One region of the Enterococcus saccharolyticus subsp. saccharolyticus genome, then DNA from elsewhere that is predicted to be linked to it. Evidence: predicted binding sites of a transcription regulator. Region 1 holds the regulator's gene; the other holds the start of a gene.

What was found. Region 1 encodes CtsR, which represses protease genes until heat stress. Its sites were predicted from a motif close to TTGGTCAAAAAAGGTCAAANA; they were not measured.
Region 2: the regulator CtsR is predicted to act here: its motif matches at 1,779-1,799, upstream of clpP (ATP-dependent Clp endopeptidase proteolytic subunit ClpP).

What each region holds. Positions count from the first base shown of each region.
Region 1 covers NZ_CP118957.1:98,805-102,234, reverse strand. The annotation lists gene PYW32_RS00520 (ATP-dependent Clp protease ATP-binding subunit) at 1-1,001, opposite strand, end outside; gene PYW32_RS00515 (CtsR family transcriptional regulator) at 1,007-1,474, opposite strand; gene pknB (Stk1 family PASTA domain-containing Ser/Thr kinase) at 1,607-3,430, opposite strand, start outside.
Region 2 covers NZ_CP118957.1:1,992,182-1,995,611, reverse strand. The annotation lists gene PYW32_RS10265 (glycoside hydrolase family 73 protein) at 1-1,068, shown strand, start outside; gene clpP (ATP-dependent Clp endopeptidase proteolytic subunit ClpP) at 1,106-1,687, opposite strand; gene PYW32_RS10255 (hypothetical protein) at 1,868-2,386, shown strand; gene PYW32_RS10250 (glycerophosphodiester phosphodiesterase) at 2,482-3,216, shown strand; gene miaA (tRNA (adenosine(37)-N6)-dimethylallyltransferase MiaA) at 3,213-3,430, shown strand, end outside.

The sequences.
Region 1 (3,430 bases):
TCAATATATTTTTGATATTCATTTAGTGTAGTAGCACCAATCGTTTGTAATTCACCACGAGCTAAGGCTGGTTTTAAAATATTCGATGCATCAATCGCACCTTCTGCTCCACCCGCACCAATTAATGTATGCAACTCATCGATAAAGAGGATAATTTGACCGTCTTGATAAATTTCATCAATAATTTTTTTCATACGATCTTCAAATTCACCACGATATTTTGTTCCGGCCACTAAAGCTCCCATGTCTAACATCATCAGACGTTTTTGTTGCATATCTTTTGGTACTTCCCCGTTGACAATTTTTTGGGCTAAGCCTTCCGCAATCGCTGTCTTACCAACACCCGGTTCGCCAACTAAAACAGGATTATTTTTCGTACGACGGCTTAAAATTTGAATCAGACGTTTCACTTCTTTGCTACGTCCAACAACTGGATCTAAGCGTTGTTCACGGGCTAATTTGGTTAAGTCACGCGCTAATGAATCTAATGTTGGTGTTCCTTCTTGTTGCGGTTGTTGGCGTTGTTGTGGACGACGACGACTTGAATTGCTTTTTGATTGTACGCCCATTTTTTTCTTCAATAATTGACGCATTTTCGCTAAACTCATTCCTAAGTTCAACATGATACGTGAAGCTAAAATTTCTTCATCACGTAATAATCCTAATAGTAAGTGCTCAGTCCCAATTTGTTGGGCACCTAAACGTTTGGCTTCATCGCCAGCATAGGCAAAAATTTGTCTCGCACGTGGAGAATAAGGTAAAAAACCACCTGTTGGATAATCTTTCATTGAACCATAGCCGGTCAAATGCTCGATTTCTTCACGAATATCATTTTCATTTACTCGCATTTCACGTAGGGTTTTTCCTGCAATCCCATCTTGCTCGATAATCAATGCTAATAAAATATGTTCTGAACCTACAGACTGGTGTTTAAAGTATTTTGCTTCTTCTTGAGCAATGGCAAGCACCGCTTTTGCTCGTTGTGTAAATAGTTCATCCATCGCACTCACTCCTTATCTTCGTAGCTTAATCGTTCTAAAATTCCGTGCATAATTGACGCACGAATTGTATTTTCTTCTTCAGATTTACCTAAAATCGCTTTGCTAATTGTTGTTAACAATAAGTTACCTTCTCGTTTTGACAAAATACCTTCTTCGTATAACTTCTGAATAATTGAGACGGCATCTTTTTCAGAGATTGTTTGGTCAAACAATTGATTCACTTGCTCTAAAAAATGGTGATAGTTCGCAATTTGAATTTTTTCAATTCGAATATAGCCTCCACCACCACGCTTACTTTCAACTGCGTAACCACGTTGAATCGTAAAGCGAGTATTGATGACATAATTAATTTGCGAAGGTACACAGTTAAATAAATCTGCCATCTCTGCGCGACGAATTTCTATCATTTCACTTTCTTCAAGAATCTTCTTCAAATATGCTTCAATCAAATCAGAAGTATTTTGATGACCCATTTAAACGCGACCTCCCTTGACTAATATTGACCTTAATTATAGCGAATTTTCAGAAGTTTGAAAAGAAGAAGGACTTTAAAGAAAAAGATCAAGCAAAAGTTTAAACTTTTGCTTGATCTTTTTTTATTCGTCTTAAGAGGTAGACGTTTCTGTCATTGGTTCTGAGCTATCAGGAGTCGTAGTTTCACTTTCTTCTGGAGGAAAACTCGACGATTCAGTCTCTTCTTTTCCTTGAGAGATAATCAAACGAACCGTGCTCTCTTTTTCGACAGAGGTTCCTGAAGATGGACTCATAGAAATAACCAAACCTTTATCTACTGAATCACTGTATTCTTCACTCGTTTCAACTGAAAGACCTTGGCTTTTTAAGAGAGAAGTTGCGGCAGACTCTTTCATTCCTTCTACATTTGGTAAATCGACTTTTTCTGGTGGTTCAGGGCCTTTACTAATTTCTAACGTAATGGTGGTGTCTCCCGGAGAAATATCCGAACCAGCAGATGGTGATTGTTTCACGATTGTACCACTTTCATTACTGCTAAAGACCTCTGTAATATGCACAGAATTATTTCCTAGACCATTGGCATTTAATTCATCACGCGCATTGGATTCAGTGTAACCAATCAGATTGGGCATCTTCACTTTTTCGGGTCCTTTACTAATCGTTAAAGTAATTTCGGTATCTCCCGGTACAATGTCTGAATTCCCTTCTGGTGTTTGATGGATAACTAATCCCGCACTGACATCGCTAAATTCTTCCGCAATCACGACAGCGTTGTTCCCTAAACCATAATTCGTTAACTCGGCACGCGCATCACGTTCACTATACCCATAGAGATTAGGCATCATCACAGGTTCTGGGCCTTTGCTGACAGTCAATTCTACTTCGGTGTCTTTCGGAACGACTTCTTCTCCAGCTGATGGTGTTTGATCGATGACTTCCTCCACCGGCGTATCTTCATCAAAGACTTCTTCAATTTTAATTTTCTTTTCGTCAAAATCTAGTGACTTCAATTCAGCAAGAACTTTATCCTTCTCTTGACCGACATAGTCTTTCATTTCAACTTTTTTGCTCCCTGTACTAATGTACAACAAGACTTCTTTGGTGCGTTTAATCACTGCGCCTTCTTCTGGATCAGTTTTCACCACATGATTCTCAGGAACTTGATCGCTTGGAAATTCTTTGGTTTCAGTGGCGACTTCAACACCAGCATCATGTAACGTTTCACGGGCTGCTGCTTCGGTTAAACCAGCAACTTCGGGAATCGTCACTTGGTTTCTACCACCACCAAAGACTAAATAATACACCAATCCCGCAACCGCACAAAAAAGCAAGATGGGTAAAATTAACCATAATTTTCGTTTCTTCTTTTTCTTTTCGGGTTTCTGTGGTGCGGATTCTGTTGTTTCTTCTTTGGGCAATGGCATCTCTTTAAATGAATCTGGCATTGGCGTATCTTCTGAAATTGGGGTTAAAATTTTTGTTTCATCAATCATCGCATGTGGTTCCCAAAGTGGCTCATTTAAACGTTCTGGAGAAAGCGCGCTAGAAATATCTTGACGCATTTCATCTGCTTCTTTGTAACGATCACTTTGCTCTTTCGCAGTTGCTTTTAACACAATATTTTCAAGTGATTGCGGAACCTCTTTATCATAAATACGAATCGATGGAATATCATCCTGAAAATGTTTTAAAGCAATCGTCACGGCTGATTCTCCATCAAATGGCACGCGACCAGTCAACATTTCATATAAAATAATCCCAATCGCATAAATGTCAGATTGATTTGTTGCCATGCTTCCACGTGCTTGTTCGGGTGATAAATAATGAACCGATCCAAGCATTGTGTTTGTTTGGGTGATGGACGTCTCCGATAACGCAATCGCAATCCCAAAATCAGCAATTTTTACGACACCCTCTTCATTAATCAAAATGTTTTGTGGTTTTAAATCGCGATG
Region 2 (3,430 bases), 730 kb from region 1:
GTTGCAGTAATTGTTAATACTTCCGTCTACGAAGATTTTGATTGGACGACTACGAGTGATACTAGTCCGTTGATGAATAAAACATATAAAGTCAAAAGTTTGTTTCATCATTTAAATGGTGAAGTGTATTTATCGTTATACGATACGGCAGATAATTGGGTCGGCTATGTTGAACAAAGTGCGACAGTTTCTAGTACGAAAGAAGCTTTCCAAAAAGATGCAGCCGTTGTCGCAGAACCGAAAGAAAAAACGGTAGCTACTGAGAAAACGGCAACAATAGAAACAAGCGAAACGAAAGAAGCGACCTCAACGAGTGAAACATCAGAAACAACAACTGAGAGCAGTGAGTCAACAACCTCATCAGAAAGTGACACAGCAACAACGGACAGTGTCACGCGTTTGCCAGCGGAAGATCAAGGCACGATGGATGAAGCAATTGATACGACACAAAAAAATACCAGTAAACATTTTATCAATGGCACAAGTGTCTTGCCAGCGTTGACATCACCAGTCAAGCAAGCAAATAATGTCACTACCAAAGATGAACCTCGCCGCGTGACAGCAAGTGCTACTGCGGACACTATTACATGGAAAGACAATGCCTCCTTTATTCAAGCGATTGCACCCGCAGCACAAAAATTAGCCGATGAATATGGCTTATATCCATCCGTGATGATTGCACAAGCCGCCTTGGAATCTGGTTTTGGTGCTAGTAAATTGTCAAAAGATGCCAATAATTTATTTGGGATTAAATATTCGAGTGGCGATGAAGGCAAGTTTGAGCGCTATGACATTCCTTCTGATGAATTTATTAATGGCGTGCGCGTTACCTTACCAGCTACATTTAGAAAATATGCGACCGTTTCGGATTCTTTATTAGATAATGCCAAATTATTGGCTAAAGGATTGAGTTGGAATACAACATTCTATCAAGGCGCATGGCGTAAAAATGCCGCGACCTATAAAGAAGCAACCCAATCACTAACTGGCAAATATGCCACTGACCCGCAATACCATACAAAATTAAACCAATTAATTGCTACTTGGGATTTAACGAAATACGATTAAAAAAAGAGCTGGATACAATGTCCAGCTCTTTTTAGTATTAACGATTTGTCATAACAGCGTCGATTAAACCATATTCTTTTGCTTCTTCAGCAGACATAAAGTTATCACGATCGGTGTCTTTTTCAATTACTTCGATTGGTTGTCCAGTACGTTCAGATAAAATTTTATTTAAACGTTCACGTGTTTTTAAGATGTGACGCGCCGCAATTTCGATTTCAGTGGCTTGTCCTTGTGCGCCACCTAATGGTTGGTGAATCATGATTTCAGCGTTTGGTAAGGCGAAACGTTTGCCTTTTGTACCAGCTGTTAATAAGAAACTTCCCATTGATGCAGCCATTCCCATGACGATAGTTTGAACGTCTGCTTTCACAAAATTCATTGTATCGTAAATCGCTAAACCAGCTGTTACGCTACCCCCAGGTGAATTGATATATAAGTAAATATCTTTTTCTGAGTCTTGCGCATCCAAGAATAGTAATTGAGAGATGATTGAGTTTGCAAGATCATCTGTCACTTGACCACTCAACATAATAATACGATCTTTTAATAAACGAGAGTAAATATCATACGCTCTTTCTCCACGAGATGATTGTTCAATAACTGTTGGGATTAAATTCATTTAAAAATCCTCCTTAATTCTGGCTATTTGATAAAATGTTGGTTATCCTTGCGACACCCTTAGACTTTTATCTATTGAATATTATACATACAAGGTCAATAAAGGTCAAATATAAAAACTTGAGTAAAATAATCAAAAATATGGTAAGATTCATCTAGATAAATTAAAGGAGGAACAAAAATGGATGTATTTTTCGTTGGGATGGCTGGAGTAATTGTAGGTGCCATTATTACAGCGATTGCCTTTAACTTGCAAAGCCGTTATGATGATCGTAAAGAAGAACGTCGTCGTCAATTAGAACATAAAGTCAAAGAAATTGAGATTTTGATTTTACTCAATAAAAAAATTATTGAAATTTTAGAAAAACGTATGGGAACAATGGACAGATATGTGAGTTTTGATGTTTTTGACGATTGTTATATTACGGTAGATGATTATATTTATTTGCAATCATTCGCAGCTCAAAATAGCTTTTATTTACCAAATTATTTCTTAGAAGAATTTTTCAAAAAAATTGCGACCCGCAAAGTAGTTTTATCACCTGAACAAGTCGTAGAAGTAGGCGGTTATACCTTTAAGGGTGGACGTGTGTTGATGGAAAATTTTTCGGATCAACTAAAAGAAATGGTTTACGAACGCAAAGTACAATTGCAAAAAATGACGGATAAACCAGTGACTTATTTTTCAAATACCTTGTAATTCAAACGAAGGGAAGACTTATTCAAAAGTCCTCTCTTCTTTTTTGCATCTCTCTTTATTCGTGTTACAATATGACTGATTGGAGTGAAGAAATCATGCAAATTTTTGCCCATCGTGGAAGCAGTGGCACACGACCTGAAAATACATTGCCAGCTTTTGCTGAAGCCGTACGTATCGGCGTGGATGGTATTGAACTAGATGTGCAATTAACCAAGGATCAACAAGTGATTGTCATGCACGATGAGACCGTCGATCGTACCACTGATGGAAAAGGTGCAATTATTGACAAAACATTAGCAGAAATCAAAAAATTAAATGCAGGTAGTTGGTTTGATGAACGCTATTCATCCACCAAAGTGCCGACATTAAAAGAAGTAGTTGATTTACTGGTTGCGCGCAATTATCGAGGGATTTTAGGCATTGAACTAAAAACAGATAAAGAAGCCTATCCGGGAATCGAAGAAAAAGTATCTGCACTAATGACTAGTCAACAATGGCCGTTCACCTATTGGTATAGTAGTTTTAATATGGACACATTGGAGCGAATATATGCGCTTGAACCGCAGACGCGAATTGATTTTATTATGGACAAAGCAGATGTCCCTCCATTAGTGTTTGAAAAAACCGAAATTCAAGGAATCCATCCGAATATCGAATGGGTATGGGCAAATGCAGAAGAAATCGCCGCTTTTGATTTAGCCATACGTCCTTGGACTGTAAATAAAAAAGAAGATGTGAAACGTTGCATCGATTGCCAAGTAACAGGAATTTTTACAGATTTTCCTGAAATGGCAATGGATATCAAGCGTAGTTATCGAGGGAAAAAATGAAAAAAGTTTTAGTAATTGTTGGGCCGACAGCTGTGGGGAAAACGGCTTTAAGCATTGAATTAGCAAAAAAATACAATGGGGAAATTATTAGTGGCGATTCCATGCAAGTCTATCGTGAATTAACGATTGGAACGGCTAAAGTAACCGAAGAAGAAACAGAGGGGATTCCGCATTATTTAATTGATATACGAGATAAGGAAGAAGCGTACTCGGT